3 regions of the Amycolatopsis sp. CB00013 genome follow, and region 3 is predicted to be linked to each of the others. Evidence: riboswitches for the same ligand, from Rfam matches in the RefSeq annotation. Region 3 holds a riboswitch; each other region holds the start of a gene.
The links. A riboswitch is a leader RNA that binds a small molecule or an ion and turns the genes downstream of it on or off. The one in region 3 is predicted to bind S-adenosylmethionine.

Region 1 (4,762 bases), on a different contig from region 3:
ACGGCGCCCGGGCACCAGGAGCCGTGGTGGACTGGCCGGATGGCTGGTGGGGCGGGCTTTTGGCGGCCGGACTGCTCGCCGTGCTGCTCGTCGTCATCCGGTTGCGGCACGGCCGGATCCTGCTGGCGATCGCGTTGGCCACCGGGCTGGTCGTCTTCGTACCGGTGCGGGTGCTGGCACCGGCGTGGCCACCGCCGGCGTGGAACGCCGTCGCCTGTGACGTCGGACAGGGCGATGCCGTCGTCCTCGCCACAGGTGAGCAGGGCAGGGCGGTCCTGGTCGACACCGGGCCGGAACCGGGACCGGTGGACGAATGCCTGAGCAGGCTCGGCGTGGACCGCGTGCCGCTGATCGTGCTGAGTCATCTGCACGCCGACCACATCGGCGGTCTCGGATCCGTCTTCGAGGGCCGGTCGGTCGGAGCGGTCGCCGTCGGCCCGGGACGGGCTCCGGCCTGGGCGTGGCAGCAGGTCGCGGACGAGACGGCGCGCCGCGGGATTCCCTTGCTGGAGCTGGAGATCGGACAACGGCTGGAATGGCAGGCGTTGTCAATCGACGTACTGGGGCCGCGCTATGTCACCCGGCGCTCGGTTCGTGAACAGGACGGCACGGTGATCAACAACGGTTCGGTCGTCCTGCGCGCCGGGACCCCGGCGGGCCGGTTGTTGCTGACAGGCGACATCGAACTCGCCGCGCAGTCCGACCTGATGGCCGAGGGTGCCGATCTGCGTGCCGAGATCCTGAAGGTCCCGCATCACGGAAGTCGTTACACGGCACCGGACTTCCTCAACGCCGTCGCACCGCGGGCCGCGTTGGTGAGCGTCGGTGCCGGAAACACCTACGGTCATCCGAACAAGTCCACTTTGGACAGCCTGGTGGCCGTCGGCGCGTCGGTCGCCAGGACGGACACGGACGGCGACACCGCGGTGGTCGCGGACGGGCGAGGCCTCGCCCTGGTACGCCGGGGTGAGCCCCGCGGCCCGCCTCGTTCCTGAGGCGGGCCGGCGGGAACTGAGATGCCCGAGCTTTAGATACCCAGAGCCTCGCGGACCGCGTCGGCCGAGGCGCTGACGGTGGCCTTCGGGCCGATCTTGTCCTCGACGGCGTCGAGGGTCTTGAGGCCGTCGCCGGTGATCAGCAGGACGATCTCCTCGTCCGGGTTGAGCTTGCCGGTCTCGATGAGCTTCTTGGCCGTCGCGACGGTCACGCCGCCCGCGGTCTCGGTGAAGATGCCCTCGGTGCGGGCGAGCAGCCGGATGCCCTCGACGACCTCTTCGTCGGTGACGTCTTCGATCGCGCCGCCGGTGCGGTTGACCACGTCGAGGACGTAGGGACCGTCGGCGGGGTTCCCGATCGCCAGCGACCGGGCGATCGTGTCCGGCTTGACCGGCTGGACGACGTCGTGCCCGGCGCGGAAGGCCGCCGAGACGGGGGAGCAGCCAGTGGCCTGCGCGCCGAACACCTTGTACGGCGTCTCGTCGACGAGGCCGAGCTGACCGAACTCGCGGAAACCCTTGTCCACCTTGGTGAGCTGGGAACCGGAGGCGATCGGCACCACGATCTGGGAGGGAAGCCGCCAGCCGAGCTGTTCGGCGACCTCGAAGGCCAGCGTCTTGGAGCCTTCCGAGTAGTAGGGCCGGACGTTCACGTTGACGAACGCCCAGCTCTCCTGCTCGGCGGCGAGCTGGGTGGCGAGCCGGTTCACGTCGTCGTAGTTGCCGTCGACCGCGATCAGGTCGCCGTCGTACACGGCGGTGGTGAGGATCTTGGCGCGTTCGAGGGTCTTCGGGATCAGGACGACCGACCGCCAGCCCGCGCGGGCCGCCGCGGCGGCGACGGCGTTGGCCAGGTTGCCGGTCGACGGACAGGCCAGCACGTCGAACCCGAATTCGCGGGCGGCGGCCAGCGCGACGGCGACCACGCGGTCCTTGAACGAGTGGGTGGGGTTCCCGGTGTCGTCCTTGACCCAGACCTTCTTGACGCCCAAGGCTTTCGCGAGCCTGTCGGCCTGGATGAGCCGGGTGGCGCCGGGTTCGGTGTTGGGGATCTCTTCGACGTTCGACGGAACGGGAAGGAGCTTCTTGTAGCGCCAGATGTTCTTCGGCCCGGCTTCGATGTCCTCGCGGCGCACGCGGCCGAAGTCGTAGGCGACCTCGAGCGGCGAGAAGTCCTCGGCGGAAACGAATTCGGGGGCGAGCGGCTGCCGGTGTCCCTCTTCCTTCGACACCAGTTCTACGGCCGGTCCGAGATCCGGGGTCTTGGTGGTGGAGGTCGTGCCGAGGGTTGCGGTCATCGCGAGGTTCCTTTCCTCATCTGCCCCGCCGGTGGCGGGCCGGAATTGGCACCGTGTTCGTCAGCTATCCCGCGATCGCGGGATGACAGGCTGACGCCGGTTGCCGGGGCTTCATCGGGCCGTTCCCTCTGCCCCTCTGGATGAGCGGTATTCGATTGTCGGCACGCGTGTCATCGCGTCGCCTCGCCAACACCGTACGACATGAGCCTCAGGTGGGGCCACCGTGCCCGGAACACATCACCGGACAAAGCACACGAGAGGAGGAGTGGCAGGATCGTCACCGTGACGACGCAAGCTTCCGCCCCATCGCCGCTGGTCCTGGTTCTCGGTGAGGAAGAGCTGCTGATCGAACGTGCGGTCCGCAGTGCTTCGGACGCGGCCAAAGCGGCCGATCCGACGGCGGATCTCACCCGGATTCGGGTGTCGGACCTCACAGTCCCGGCGCTCGCGGAAATGGTCAGCCCCTCGCTGTTCGCCGAGGGCAGGGTGATCGTCCTCGAATCCGCGCACGACATCTCGCAGGAGCTCGCCGACGGGGTGATGGCCTACGTCAAGGCGCCCGCCGACGGCATCGTGCTCGTCGTCGTGCACAGCGGAGGCGGCCGGAGCAAGGCCGCGAAAGGGCTTCCAGCCGCCTTGAAGAAGGCGGGCGCGGAGGTCGTCGAGTGCCCGAAGCTGACCAAGGCCGCCGAGCGGGAATCCTTTGTCCGTAACGAGGTCCGCCGGGTCGGCGGGAAGATCGACGGTGCGGCCGTGCTGGCGTTGATCGACGCCGTCGGCTCGGATCTGCGTGAGCTGTCGTCGGCGGCGACCCAGCTCGTCGCGGATGCCGGCGGGGCGGTCGACGAGCAGGCCGTCCGGCGCTACCACCGTGGCCGCGCGGACGTGAACGGTTTCGCCGTCGCCGAGAAGGCCGTCGCCGGTGACAAGGCGGCGGCGCTGGAGTCGCTGCGCTGGGCGATGCAGCTGGGCGTACCGCACGTGCTGGTCGCGGACGCGCTCGCCGACGCCGTCCGCACGATCGCGCGGGTGTCCGGCGCCGGTCGCGGGAACCCGAATCAGATGGCGGGCGAGCTGGGGATGCCGCCGTGGAAGGTGCGCAAGGCCCAAGGGCAGGCCCGCGGCTGGGGGCAGGACGGTCTGGCCACCGCGATGAGGGTGGTCGCCAGGCTCAACGCCGAGGTCAAGGGGGTCGCGGCCAATCCGGAGTACGCCTTGGAGCGGGCTGTCCTGGAGGTCGTCGACGCCCACGGCACAAGCCGCTGAGAACGGCGAAGGGCCCCGGCGACGTGAGTCGCCGGGGCCCTTCGAAAGCCGATCAGAGAGAGTTCGCGCGCTTCGCGAGCGCGGACTTCTTGTTGGCGGCCTGGTTGGCGTGGATGACGCCCTTGGTCACGGCCTTGTCCAGCTTCTTGGCCGCGTCCTTCTGCAGCTCCAGGGCCTTGGCCTTGTCACCGGCGTCGGCGGCCTCGCGGAACTTGCGGATCGCGGTCTTCACCGAGGACCGGATCGCCTGGTTGCGCTGACGCGCCTTCTCGTTGGTGGTGATGCGCTTGATCTGCGACTTGATGTTGGCCACGGGGGCGCTCCTCTTGAATCTCTCGGTGGTTTCACCGCCGCGCTGTGACCGGCCCTGCGTGCTCGTGAGAGCGGCGCGGGTTTCCTCCATGACGGAATGCCACACGACGGTGAAGGGCAAGCTTAACAGCCGTCCCGGCGCGGCTCGCGCCAGCCTCGGGCGGGCTGCTTGCGGTACGGTGAAGATCGTAGTGCCTAGGGTTCCGCCGCCTGCCCGTTCAGCGAAACACACAATCAGGGCAGACGGGACCGGTCCGAGCGGTACCATCGGCGGAGCCGGAAGCACCGCCGTTCATCTGACGGGACAAAAGCCTGGAGGACCGGGTTTTCCGCATGCGCGGAAAACGTGAAAGGTCCGCTGTGAACGCCACCGCTCTGTCCTTCGTCGTCATCGCCGCCGTCATCCACGCGGGCTGGAACCTCGCCGCCAAGCGGATCCGCCGCGGCGGAGCCAGGTTCGTCTGGGCGTACTACAGCCTTTCCGCGATCCTGCTCGTCCCCGTCATGGCGGTCTCGCTGGCCGTGGAACCACAACGTCCACAGTGGACCTGGCTGTTCGCCGCCGTGGTCACCGCGGTGTTCCACGTCACGTACGGCATCGTCCTCCAACGGGGATACGCCGTCGGCGATCTGTCCGTCGTCTATCCCGTCGCCCGCGGTACCGGGCCGCTGATCTCGGTACTCGCCGCCGTCCTGCTGCTCGGCGAGCGGCCCGGAATCCTCGGCCTGGTGGGCGCTTTCCTCGTGGTCGCCGGGGTGCTGGTGATCGGGAGCGGGCGGGCGCCGGCCCACGCCGACGCCGCCGACCGTGTCGCTCGCCGCAAAGGCCTGTTCTACGGCCTGCTGACCGGTCTCACGATCGCCGCCTACACGCTGTGGGACGCGCATTCG
Region 2 (4,762 bases), on a different contig from region 3:
CAGTCCGCCGGCGGTCAGCCGGTCCGACTTCCCGGCGGGCTTGCCGTCGAGGTGGATCTCGCCGGATTCGGCCAGTTCCGCCACGACGGTGCGGGAAAGTCCCAGCAGCTTCGCCAGCCCCGCGTCGACGCGCATTCCGTCGAGCCCGTCGGGGACGGGCAGCATGCGCGCGCTCATTCGGTCGCCGCCTTCTTCTTGTCCTTTGTGGATGTTCCGTCGTAGTCCTTGCCCAGCAAGGAAAGGATCACGATGAGCACGCCGCCGACGCAGATCGCGGAGTCGGCGACGTTGAAGATCGCCCAGCCCTGCCCGTTCGGCGCGAAGGCGGAGATCATGTCGACCACGTGCCCCTGCAGCGGGCCGGGGGCACGGAAGATGCGGTCGGTCAGGTTGCCGAGCGCTCCGGCCAGCACCAGGCCGAGGCCGATCGCCCAGCCGACCGAGCGCAGCCGCCGCGACAGCCAGACGATGGCGATCACGACGGCGATCGCGACCAGCGCGAGCACCCAGGTCAGCCCGGTCGCCATCGAGAAGGCGGCACCGGGGTTGCGCACCAGCTGGAAGTACACGAGCCCGCCGAGGAACTCGACCGGCTGCTTGCCCTCGAGCGTGGACACGGCGATCTGCTTGGTGAGGAGGTCGATCCCCCACAGCACCGCGGCGACGACGAACACCACGGCGACGCGCTTCTTGGGCAGCGGCGGCGATGGTGGCGCGGTTTCGGGCTCTGTACTCACTCCCCCATTGTCCACTGAGCGGGTTCAGGCCTCCTCGGCGGCCGCCTTCGGCCTGCTCAGCAGGGCCGCGAACGCCCCGGCGAGCGCGACCAGCGACGACAGCACCAGCGCGAGCTGTCCTTGCGGCGGCACGACCGCGCAGACCACGAACGCCGCCGCCACGACGAGCACCAGCACGCTGCGTTCCAGCCAGGCCAGCAGCACCAGGCCGATCGTCAGCAGGATCGCGCTCCGGGTGTCGCCGTCGAGATCGAATTCCCAGTGGCCGACCAGGTCGGCCAGCGCGATGGCGACCAGTCCGCCGACCGCGATCGCGGCGACCTTCCACCACGGCATGGTCTTCGTCCGAAGGGCGTAGAACAGCACCGTGCCGAGGTAGACCGCGAACACGGCGAACAGCCAGTTGTCCATCCTGCCGATGGCCCCGGACGAAACCGCGGTCAGGGGCGTCCCCGCGTTCTGGACGGAGCCGAACATGCCGCCGTCCCCGTTGGGCACGTAGGCGAACCACCCTTCGGACCGGCGCGTGCCGACGGACAGGGCCACCACGGCCAGCTGGGCGAATCCCAGCAGCGCCAGCGGAAACCAGTAACGCGGTCGCTCGTTCCCCATGCGGGGTGAGGGTAGTGGGTCAGGCGCAGAACGGGGGCAGTTCGCGCGGATCGTTTTCCGGCACCCAGCGGCCTTCCGGCTTCTCGTACTGCCAGCGGGCGCCACGGGCGACGATCTGGCGCAACGCCAGGACGATCCGGTCCACGTGTTCGGTGGTGCTGCCCAGGCCGAGGCTCACGCGCACGGCCTGCTGGCCCGTCGAACCGGCGACGGCGATCAGCCGTTTGGTCGCCACGTGCGCGCAGAACGCGCCGTCCCGCACGCCGATGCCGTACTCCGCGGAAAGGACCGCGGCGAGCCAGCCAGGGTCGAAGCCGTCGACGACGAAGCTGAGCGTGCCGACGCGGTCGACCGGCGCGTCGAACAGCCGCAGTTCGGCGAAGCCGGGGATGGCGGCGAGACCGCGACGCAGCCGCGCCAGCAGTTCCTCTTCGTGGGCGACGACGCCGTCCCAGTTCGCGGCCAGCGTCTCGCAGGCGACACCGAGCGCGTAGACGCCGACAGTGTTGGGGGAACCGGCTTCGTGCCGCTCAGGTCCGGAATTCCAGACCACGGAGTCACGGCTGACGAGCTTCGTCGCTCCGCCGCCGGCGAGGTACGGCTGGGCCGCGCGCAGCCAATCGGCGCGGCCGATCAGCGCGCCGGCACCGAAAGGCGCGTACAGCTTGTGGCCCGACAGCGCGACGTAGTCGACGTCCAGTTCGCGCACCGAGATCTTCCGGTGCGGCGCGAGCTGCGCCGCGTCGAGCGCGATCCGGGCGCCGTGCCGCCGCGCGACGGCCGCGATCTCCTTGACCGGCAACAGTTCCCCGGTCACGTTGGACGCGCCGGTGAGCACGACCAGCCGCGGCCCCTGCGGGCAGTCCGCGAGCGCTTCGTCCACAGCGGACACCGCGGCGAGGCGGGTGCGCGGCGTCTCGATCCGGCGAACGTTCGGCCCCTTCCACGGCAGCAGCGCGGCGTGGTGCTCGGTGTCGAACACGACGACCGACGTGTGCTTCGGCAGGCTGCGGGCGAGAAGGTTGAAGGAATCGGTGGTGTTGCGGGTGAACACGACGGTGTCGGTCGATCGAGCGTCGACGAAGTTTCGCAGGATTCCGCGGGTGCGCTCGTAGAGCTTGGTGGAGACCTGCGAGGCGAACCCGGCCCCGCGGTGCACGCTGGCGTACCAGGGCAGGAACTCGTCGACCGCGGCCCGCACCTTGTCCAGGCAGGGGGCGCTCGCCGCGTGATCGAGGTTGGCATAACCGATGTCGCCGCCGGTGACCAGCGGAACCCGCAGACCGGCACCCGCGACCGTCGGGATTTCTTGCGTGGCAACGGTTTCAGCAGGGGTGCCGGTGCGTTCGAGAGCGAGAGTCATCATCATCCTCCGGGCCAGGGGACCCGACGAGGATCCCGCGCTTGCCCGTCGCACCACGCGACGAGCCAGGTCCTCACCCGGGGCACCCCACCGCGGAAGGAGGGTTGCCGGTCAGCTAGCCGGGGCTTGACGCTGACACTCGTGACCTACGGACGAAGTTAGCGGATGGGCGGGCGATCGAGCCAGCCCTCGTCCGCATCTTGAGACGCCGCTCACGTACTCCGCAAGCGGGAAGAGCCGTTGCCCGGCGCCGCGCCGCGCCGGGCAACGGCAGGTCAGACCCGGAAACGGCCGGGCAGTCCGATGGTCGCGCGGGAGGAGACCTCGGTCGCGGTACCCGAGTACTGATCGGTGCCCGCGGTGAACTGCCAGCCGCCGAAGGTCTTGCCGTCGACCGCCTCGCCGTAGGCCTCGGCGACCGTGGTCGAGACCTCGTCGTAGGACTTGCCGTTCCAGTTGCCGGCGCCGACCCCGAAGTCGCGCGAGTCGCCACCCTGCGCGGCGGCCGTGGGCAGGGTCCACAAGGTGAAGTGCACGTGGGCGCCGGTGCTGCTGCCACCGCAGGGCAGCGCGTTGCCGGTCCGGCCGAGGGCGTCGCCGGGGACGACCTTCTGTCCGTCGGTGACCGAAATGTTCTCCATGTGGTAGTACCCGGTGCGCCAGCCGCCGTCGTGGTCGACGGTCACCCAGTCGCCGCCGGAGCAGTGCTGGATCCGGACAGTGCCCGCCAGCGGGGCGCGAACGGTCCTGTCGCCGGGGCTGAAGTCGATGGCGTTCTTCACGCCGGAGTTCCCGTTGTCCGAGTGGATCCCCGCCGAGTAGACCGATTGGCCCGTCTCGAAGGGCAGCCCGAACGCGGGAAAGGCACCGGCCGCCGTGGCCGTCGGGGCGGCGAGAACCACCCCGACGAGTGCCACCGAGGCCCCCAGACCGGCGAACCGCGCAGGAAGTTTCGTCACCTTGCGTACTCCTTACCCCGTGACACTCACCCATTCGATGGAGTCGATTGCGGGGAAAGTAATCCAAAAGGAGTACAGAAGGGAAGAATTTTCTGAGATCAACCGACGAACAGCTGGTGCCGGTTCGTGACCTACTGGCCGGATTCGCCCTTCCACCTGGCCAGACGGCCCGCGCGGTCGACGGCCCGCAGGCGTCGTTCGGCCGCGTCACGGGCTTCGGAGGTGGTCACGACGAGTAACTGGTCGCGTTCCTGAAGCCGCGTGTTCTTGTTCGGCGTGAAGCCGGTGCCGTCGCGGACGAGGAGGCTGATCGTCGCCCCCACCGGCAGGCGCAGCTCGGCCAGGTAGACGCCGTGCATCTTCGACCCGGTGTTGATCCGGACCTGCAGGAGTTCCGCGCCCATCTCGTCGAGCGGCGCGGAGTCGACGTCGATCTCGTGCGCTTCGGCGTGCTGGGCCAGCCCGAGCGCTCGCGCGAGCGGGGTCAACGTCGCCCCTTGGAGCAGCGTCAGCACGATGACCAGCACGAACACCGCGTCGACCAGCTCCTGCGCGCCGGGCACCCCGGACGACAGCGGGATCAGCGCGAGCACGATCGGGACCGCACCGCGCAACCCGGCCCACGACAGGAACACCTGTTCTCGCCAGGGGATCTTGAACGGCAGCGCCGACAGGAGCACCGACAACGGGCGCGCCAGCAGCAACACGACCGCTCCCGCGACCAGGCCCTGGACCAGGCTCTCGAAGATCCTGCCCGGCGAGGCGAACAGGCCGAGAAGCACGAACAGGCCGATCTGCGCGAGCCAGCCGAGCCCTTCGGCGAAGGAAAGCGTGTCCGACCGGTGCGGCAGCTTCGAATTCCCCAGCACCAGGGCCGCGACGTAAGTGGCGAGCAGGCCCGACGCGTGGGCGAGCTGCCCGCTCGAGTACGCCACGACGCACACCGCGACGGTGGCCAGCGGGTACAGACCGGTGGCGGGCAGCGCCGCCCGGCGCAGCGCGAACGCCCCGCCCCAGCCGAAGGCCAGGCCGATCACCAACCCGGCGGCGAGTTCGTAGACCACCAGCAGCGGGAGCGACCAGTCGACGGT
Region 3 (4,762 bases):
TCGGCCTCAAGCCGCTCGTCCGCGTCGAGGTGGTCCGGCAGCCTCTTCATGACGGTGACGATCCGGTCGATGCCGGCCTCGGCCAACGCGCCGGTGCTGGCCGACTCACCGGTCAACGGCGCGACGGGATCGATCGTCGTGCCGTCGCGCGCCCGTCTCGAATTGAGCGCGAGCGCTCTGCCGGCCACTCTCTGAGCCTCTGCTCGAGGCACTCGAGCCACATGCTCGTAGAAGGCGGCGATCGAGTTGTATCCGTAAAGGTCTCGGACCCCACGTGACTCGATCTCGGCCAGGATCTGGCCGACTTCGGCGAACAGACGTCGCCCTTCGCGTAGCCGTGTCTGCAACTCGTCGAGGAGCAGTTCGGCGTCACCTTCCGGCAGGTTGAGCGGGAAGGCCTTGGGATTGTTTTTGCTGGTCATCCCTCGATTGTCGAGGCAGATTCGAACGAATGCACGGTATCGATCGGGTGGATGATCATTACGCTCCGCCTGCGCTGACCTGCGCCGATCACACGGGAGTGGGATACGTGTCGGTTCGAAAACGCCATACGGATGGTGGGGGCGGGATCACAGCTCCGCGGTCAGCCGGTCATCCGGTCCCACTCCTCGCGGAGCACCCCATAGACGACGGCGTCATGCACGCCTCCGGCCCAGCGTCGAGCGCGCCGGAACCGGCCTTCCTCCACGAACCCCAGCCGCCGCCCGACGGCGATCATCCCCGGGTTCCCCGAGAACGTGGCGAAGTCCAGGCGGAGCGTGTCGGTGCGAGCGAACAAATAGGTCGTCCACAGGCGCAAGGCCTCGGTGCCGTACCCGCCGCCCCAGTACCGCTCGTCGTAGATCGCCAACCCCATCCGCCGCCAGTCGGTCTGCCTGCTTTCCCAGTACCAGCTGACCCTGCCGATCAACCTGCCGTCCTTCAGATCGCATACGGCGAGGCTGGTGCGAGGATCGACGGGCTCGGTCTTGGGCGTGGTGAGTTCGCGTGCCGTCGAGTCGGCCGCCGCCGCGGTCGGGGTGCCGAAATAGGGCCCGTTCGTTTCATGCCAGGGCCGCGTGGGATCGAGTAGGTCGCGAAGCGGTCGGAGGTCGCCGGGCCTCCAGTCGCGCAGCCGGACTTTCTCGCCTTCGAGTACGACGTCGTCCACCGGCCAATCGTGGCCCACCGGGGCTGGTTACGATCGTCGGGTGACTGAACTGCTCGGTCCTGCGGAGATCAGGGCGCTGGCGGCCGAGCTGGACGTACGTCCGACCAAGAAGCTCGGCCAGAACTTCGTGCACGATCCCAATACGGTGCGACGCATCGTCGACCTCTCGGGGGTCGGCGAAGGCGACGTGGTGCTGGAGGTCGGGCCGGGCCTCGGCTCGTTGACCCTCGGACTGCTCGCGACCGGCGCCGAGGTCGTCGCGGTCGAAATCGATCCCGTGCTGGCGGGGCGGTTGCCGGATACCGCGGCCGAACGAGGCGGGGCCGACCGACTGACGGTCGTCGGCGCGGACGCGTTGCGGATCACGGCCGACGACCTGCCCGCGCGTCCGACGGCGCTCGTCGCGAACCTGCCGTACAACGTCGCGGTTCCGGTCGTACTTCATCTGCTTGCCGAACTGCCGTCGCTGACCAGCGGTCTCGTGATGGTCCAGACCGAGGTCGCGGACCGGATGGCGGCCGGCCCGGGGAGCCGGACTTATGGCGTCCCCAGCGTCAAGCTCGCTTGGTACGGAAAGGCGCGCAAGGTCGCCGCGGTGCCTCGCGCGGTGTTCTGGCCCGTTCCGAACGTGGACTCCGCACTGGTCGCTTTCGAACGGGGCGAGGTGGTGTCGTCCGTGGACCGGGAGCGATTGTTCGCGGTGGTCGACGCCGCCTTCTCCCAGCGGCGGAAGACTTTGCGTGCCGCGTTGGCGTCATGGGCCGGCTCCGCCGAGCGCGCGGGGGAGCTGCTCGAGAAGGCGGGAATCGACCCCAAGACCCGCGGTGAACAGCTGGATGTCCACCAGTTCGCGCGGATCGCCGCGGCCGCCGGTTGACCGCCTGTCTCGGATGTGACCGGCACCGCGTGAACGTCCGCCGGACTTCTCTCGATTTGTATGCGCCTGCATTGTCTTAGCAGGTAGCGCGCCTGACGCAAGCCGAAGTCACCTGCCTGCGTTCCATTATATGGACAGCAGATCCTGTATGATGGACGCGACCAGACGTGTGATCTGCGCCTACGCGCTTGCTTTCATCCAGTGGGATCGGTTTTACTCAGTGAGCCATCCCGAGCGACTGAGAGACCTGGCTCGCCGAAGTCGCAGCAACCACCCTCCACAGGGCAGGTGCTACAGCCAGGACCGATGGAGGCTGTGCCTAATGAACAGGGTCACCCACCCGCTCCTGCTGACCAGGCGACGTGTCGTCGATGAAGGTCGCCGCACGGTAAGTGCGTGTCGACGCTCCACCGTTACTGCCTGAGTCCTTCTCCCTTACCTCTGAAAACCGTCCGTTTCCGGACGGTCACTCGGTGACGGTCGGCGCGCTCGAAAGAAGCAGCGCCCCATTCGCATGGAGCCTCTCGTGATCACTGTCGAAAACCTGTCCAAATCCTTTCCCCTCAACGGAAATCCCGTCGTTGCGCTGCGCGACGTGAGCGTGGACATCCAAGCGGGCTCGCTGTTCGGAGTCGTCGGCCCGGCCGGCTCCGGCAAGTCGACCCTCGCTCGTTGCATCGGTCTTCAGGAGCGTCCCGACCGTGGCGTCGTCCGCCTCGACGGCCTCAACACCGGGACTCTCGACGGACGCCGTCTGCGCGAGATCCGGCGGCAGGTCGGCGTCGTGAGCACCAAACCGGAATTGCTCGCCGAGCGCACCATCGCCGGCAACATCGCTTCGCCGCTCGAACAGCTCGGTCTCGACGGGCCGCAGCGGCGCAACCGGGTCGGCAACCTGCTCGACCTGGTCGGGCTCACCCCCCGGGCGGGGCAGCGGCCGGGCGACCTGTCCGAAGGGCAGCTGCGCCGAGTGGCCATCGCCAAGGCGCTGGCCGCCGGGCCGTCCGTGCTCTTGGCCGACGACCCGACCGCCGGCGTGCAGGCCGAGGAGTCCGGCGCGGTCCTCACCGTGCTCGATCGGGCCCGTGCCGAGCTCGGAGTCACCGTGCTGCTCACCACTCCCGACGCCGGCGTGGTTCGCCGTGTCTGCGACGACGTCGCGGTTCTGGAAGCCGGGGCGATCATCGAACGCGGGACCGTGCTCGACCTGGTCTCCGACCCGAACAGCCGTACCGCGCAGGCGCTGCTTCCCGCGATCGAGACCGGGCGTGCGCAGGCCTCGAAGTACGACCGCGCGGTGGACGTCGTGCTGGTCGGCTTCGCCTCGGTCGGTGCGTTGCTCCCGGAGGCCGCAGGTCGCTTCGACGTCGAACTCGCCACCATCGGTGGTGGCCTGACCCGGATCGGCGACACGCCGGTGGGCCGGTTCCGTCTCGGTGTCCGTGGTGAGCGTGCGGACGCCGCGCTCGCCTGGATCGCCGAACGCGGCGGCCACGTGACCCACCCGGTCCGCGGACCGCAGGGTGTCGCTGCCTGATTCCTCCACGAACGGGCCGCCCAGGACGAAATCCGTCCCGGGCGGCCCGTTCGTGTCCGACTCGTCCTGTTCTCTTTTCTCCTGGTGACAGCGCAAGTGGAACGGCCACGTAGGCTTGACGGGTGCTCGCCGTCGTACCGCCCCCAGTAACCGTCAGGGTTCCCGCCAAGGTCAACCTGCACCTGTCGGTCGGTGACGTACGCCCGGACGGTTACCACGAGCTGGTGACCGTGTTCCAGGCGCTTTCTTTGACCGACGAGGTGACCGTCGCGGTCACCGAGGATCCCGGTGTCGAGGTCTACGGCGAAGGCGAAGGCTCCGTACCGACAGGGGCGAACAACCTCGCCTGGAAGGCGGCGCAGGCGCTGGCGGCACACGTCGGCAAGGCGGACGGCGAGTCCAAGGTCAGGGTCGTACTGCGCAAAGGCATCCCGGTGGCGGGCGGGATGGCCGGTGGCAGCGCCGACGCGGCCGCGACCCTGGTGGGGCTCGCGTCGCTTTGGAAGCTCGACATCTCCCGAGACGAACTGGCGGGTATCGCCGCGAAGCTCGGCAGCGATGTCCCGTTCGCGCTCTACGGCGGGACCGCGTTGGGCACCGGCCGAGGTGAGCAGCTGGTGCCGGTCTTGTCGCGGCACACCTTCCATTGGGTCCTGGCCTTCGACCAGCGTGGTCTTTCGACGCCGAGGGTGTTCGGCGAGCTGGACAAGTTGCGTGAAGAGGGCAGCCCGCCGCGGATCGGTTCGCACACCCCGGTCGTCGAGGCGCTGGCGTCCGGTGACCCGCGGCAGCTGGCGCTGCTTCTGGGTAATGACCTTCAGGCGGCCGCCGTCTCGTTGCGGCCGGGGCTGCGTCGTACGTTGCGGGCGGGGGTCAACGCGGGCGCGCTCGCCGGCACCGTCTCCGGCTCCGGACCGACGTGTGCCTTTCTGTGCGCGGATGCCCAGTCGGCCGTCGAGGTCGCCGCGGAGCTGTCCGGCGCGGGTGTCTGCCGCACGGTACGCGTCGCGCACGGTCCGGTGCCCGGAGCGCGGCTGGTCGGCGGCGACGACGCGCCGCGGCCGTCACCGCCGCGGGTGCACGCGTGAGGGTGTCCGAAAAGGACATCGACTAATTCGTTGTGGTGCAAGCTTTTCGGAAAGGATCGGCTGAGGCATGGCCAACTTGGTCAACCTGGAGTCGGTGAGCAAGTCCTTCG

Region 1: linked by a shared signal. The riboswitch ahead of thrC (threonine synthase) and the one ahead of AMK34_RS10865 (methionine ABC transporter ATP-binding protein) in region 3 are both predicted to bind S-adenosylmethionine.
Region 2: linked by a shared signal. The riboswitch ahead of AMK34_RS37675 (aminotransferase class V-fold PLP-dependent enzyme) and the one ahead of AMK34_RS10865 (methionine ABC transporter ATP-binding protein) in region 3 are both predicted to bind S-adenosylmethionine.

What each region holds. Positions count from the first base shown of each region.
Region 1 covers NZ_LIWC01000003.1:206,368-211,129, forward strand. Annotated here, with positions in the region: gene AMK34_RS20590 (ComEC/Rec2 family competence protein) at 1-995, shown strand, start outside; gene thrC (threonine synthase) at 1,028-2,293, opposite strand; SAM riboswitch class I at 2,307-2,440, opposite strand; gene holA (DNA polymerase III subunit delta) at 2,576-3,559, shown strand; gene rpsT (30S ribosomal protein S20) at 3,612-3,872, opposite strand; gene AMK34_RS20610 (EamA family transporter) at 4,205-4,762, shown strand, end outside.
Region 2 covers NZ_LIWC01000007.1:171,695-176,456, reverse strand. Annotated here, with positions in the region: gene AMK34_RS37690 (RluA family pseudouridine synthase) at 1-177, opposite strand, end outside; gene lspA (signal peptidase II) at 174-737, opposite strand; gene AMK34_RS37680 (hypothetical protein) at 762-1,349, opposite strand; gene AMK34_RS37675 (aminotransferase class V-fold PLP-dependent enzyme) at 1,369-2,712, opposite strand; SAM riboswitch class IV at 2,745-2,859, opposite strand; gene AMK34_RS37670 (M23 family metallopeptidase) at 2,988-3,671, opposite strand; gene AMK34_RS37665 (potassium/proton antiporter) at 3,803-4,762, opposite strand, start outside.
Region 3 covers NZ_LIWC01000002.1:198,735-203,496, reverse strand. Annotated here, with positions in the region: gene AMK34_RS10880 (DUF222 domain-containing protein) at 1-422, opposite strand, end outside; gene AMK34_RS10875 (GNAT family N-acetyltransferase) at 584-1,150, opposite strand; gene rsmA (16S rRNA (adenine(1518)-N(6)/adenine(1519)-N(6))-dimethyltransferase RsmA) at 1,191-2,027, shown strand; SAM riboswitch class I at 2,250-2,340, shown strand; gene AMK34_RS10865 (methionine ABC transporter ATP-binding protein) at 2,554-3,564, shown strand; gene AMK34_RS10860 (4-(cytidine 5'-diphospho)-2-C-methyl-D-erythritol kinase) at 3,687-4,652, shown strand; gene AMK34_RS10855 (ABC-F family ATP-binding cassette domain-containing protein) at 4,720-4,762, shown strand, end outside.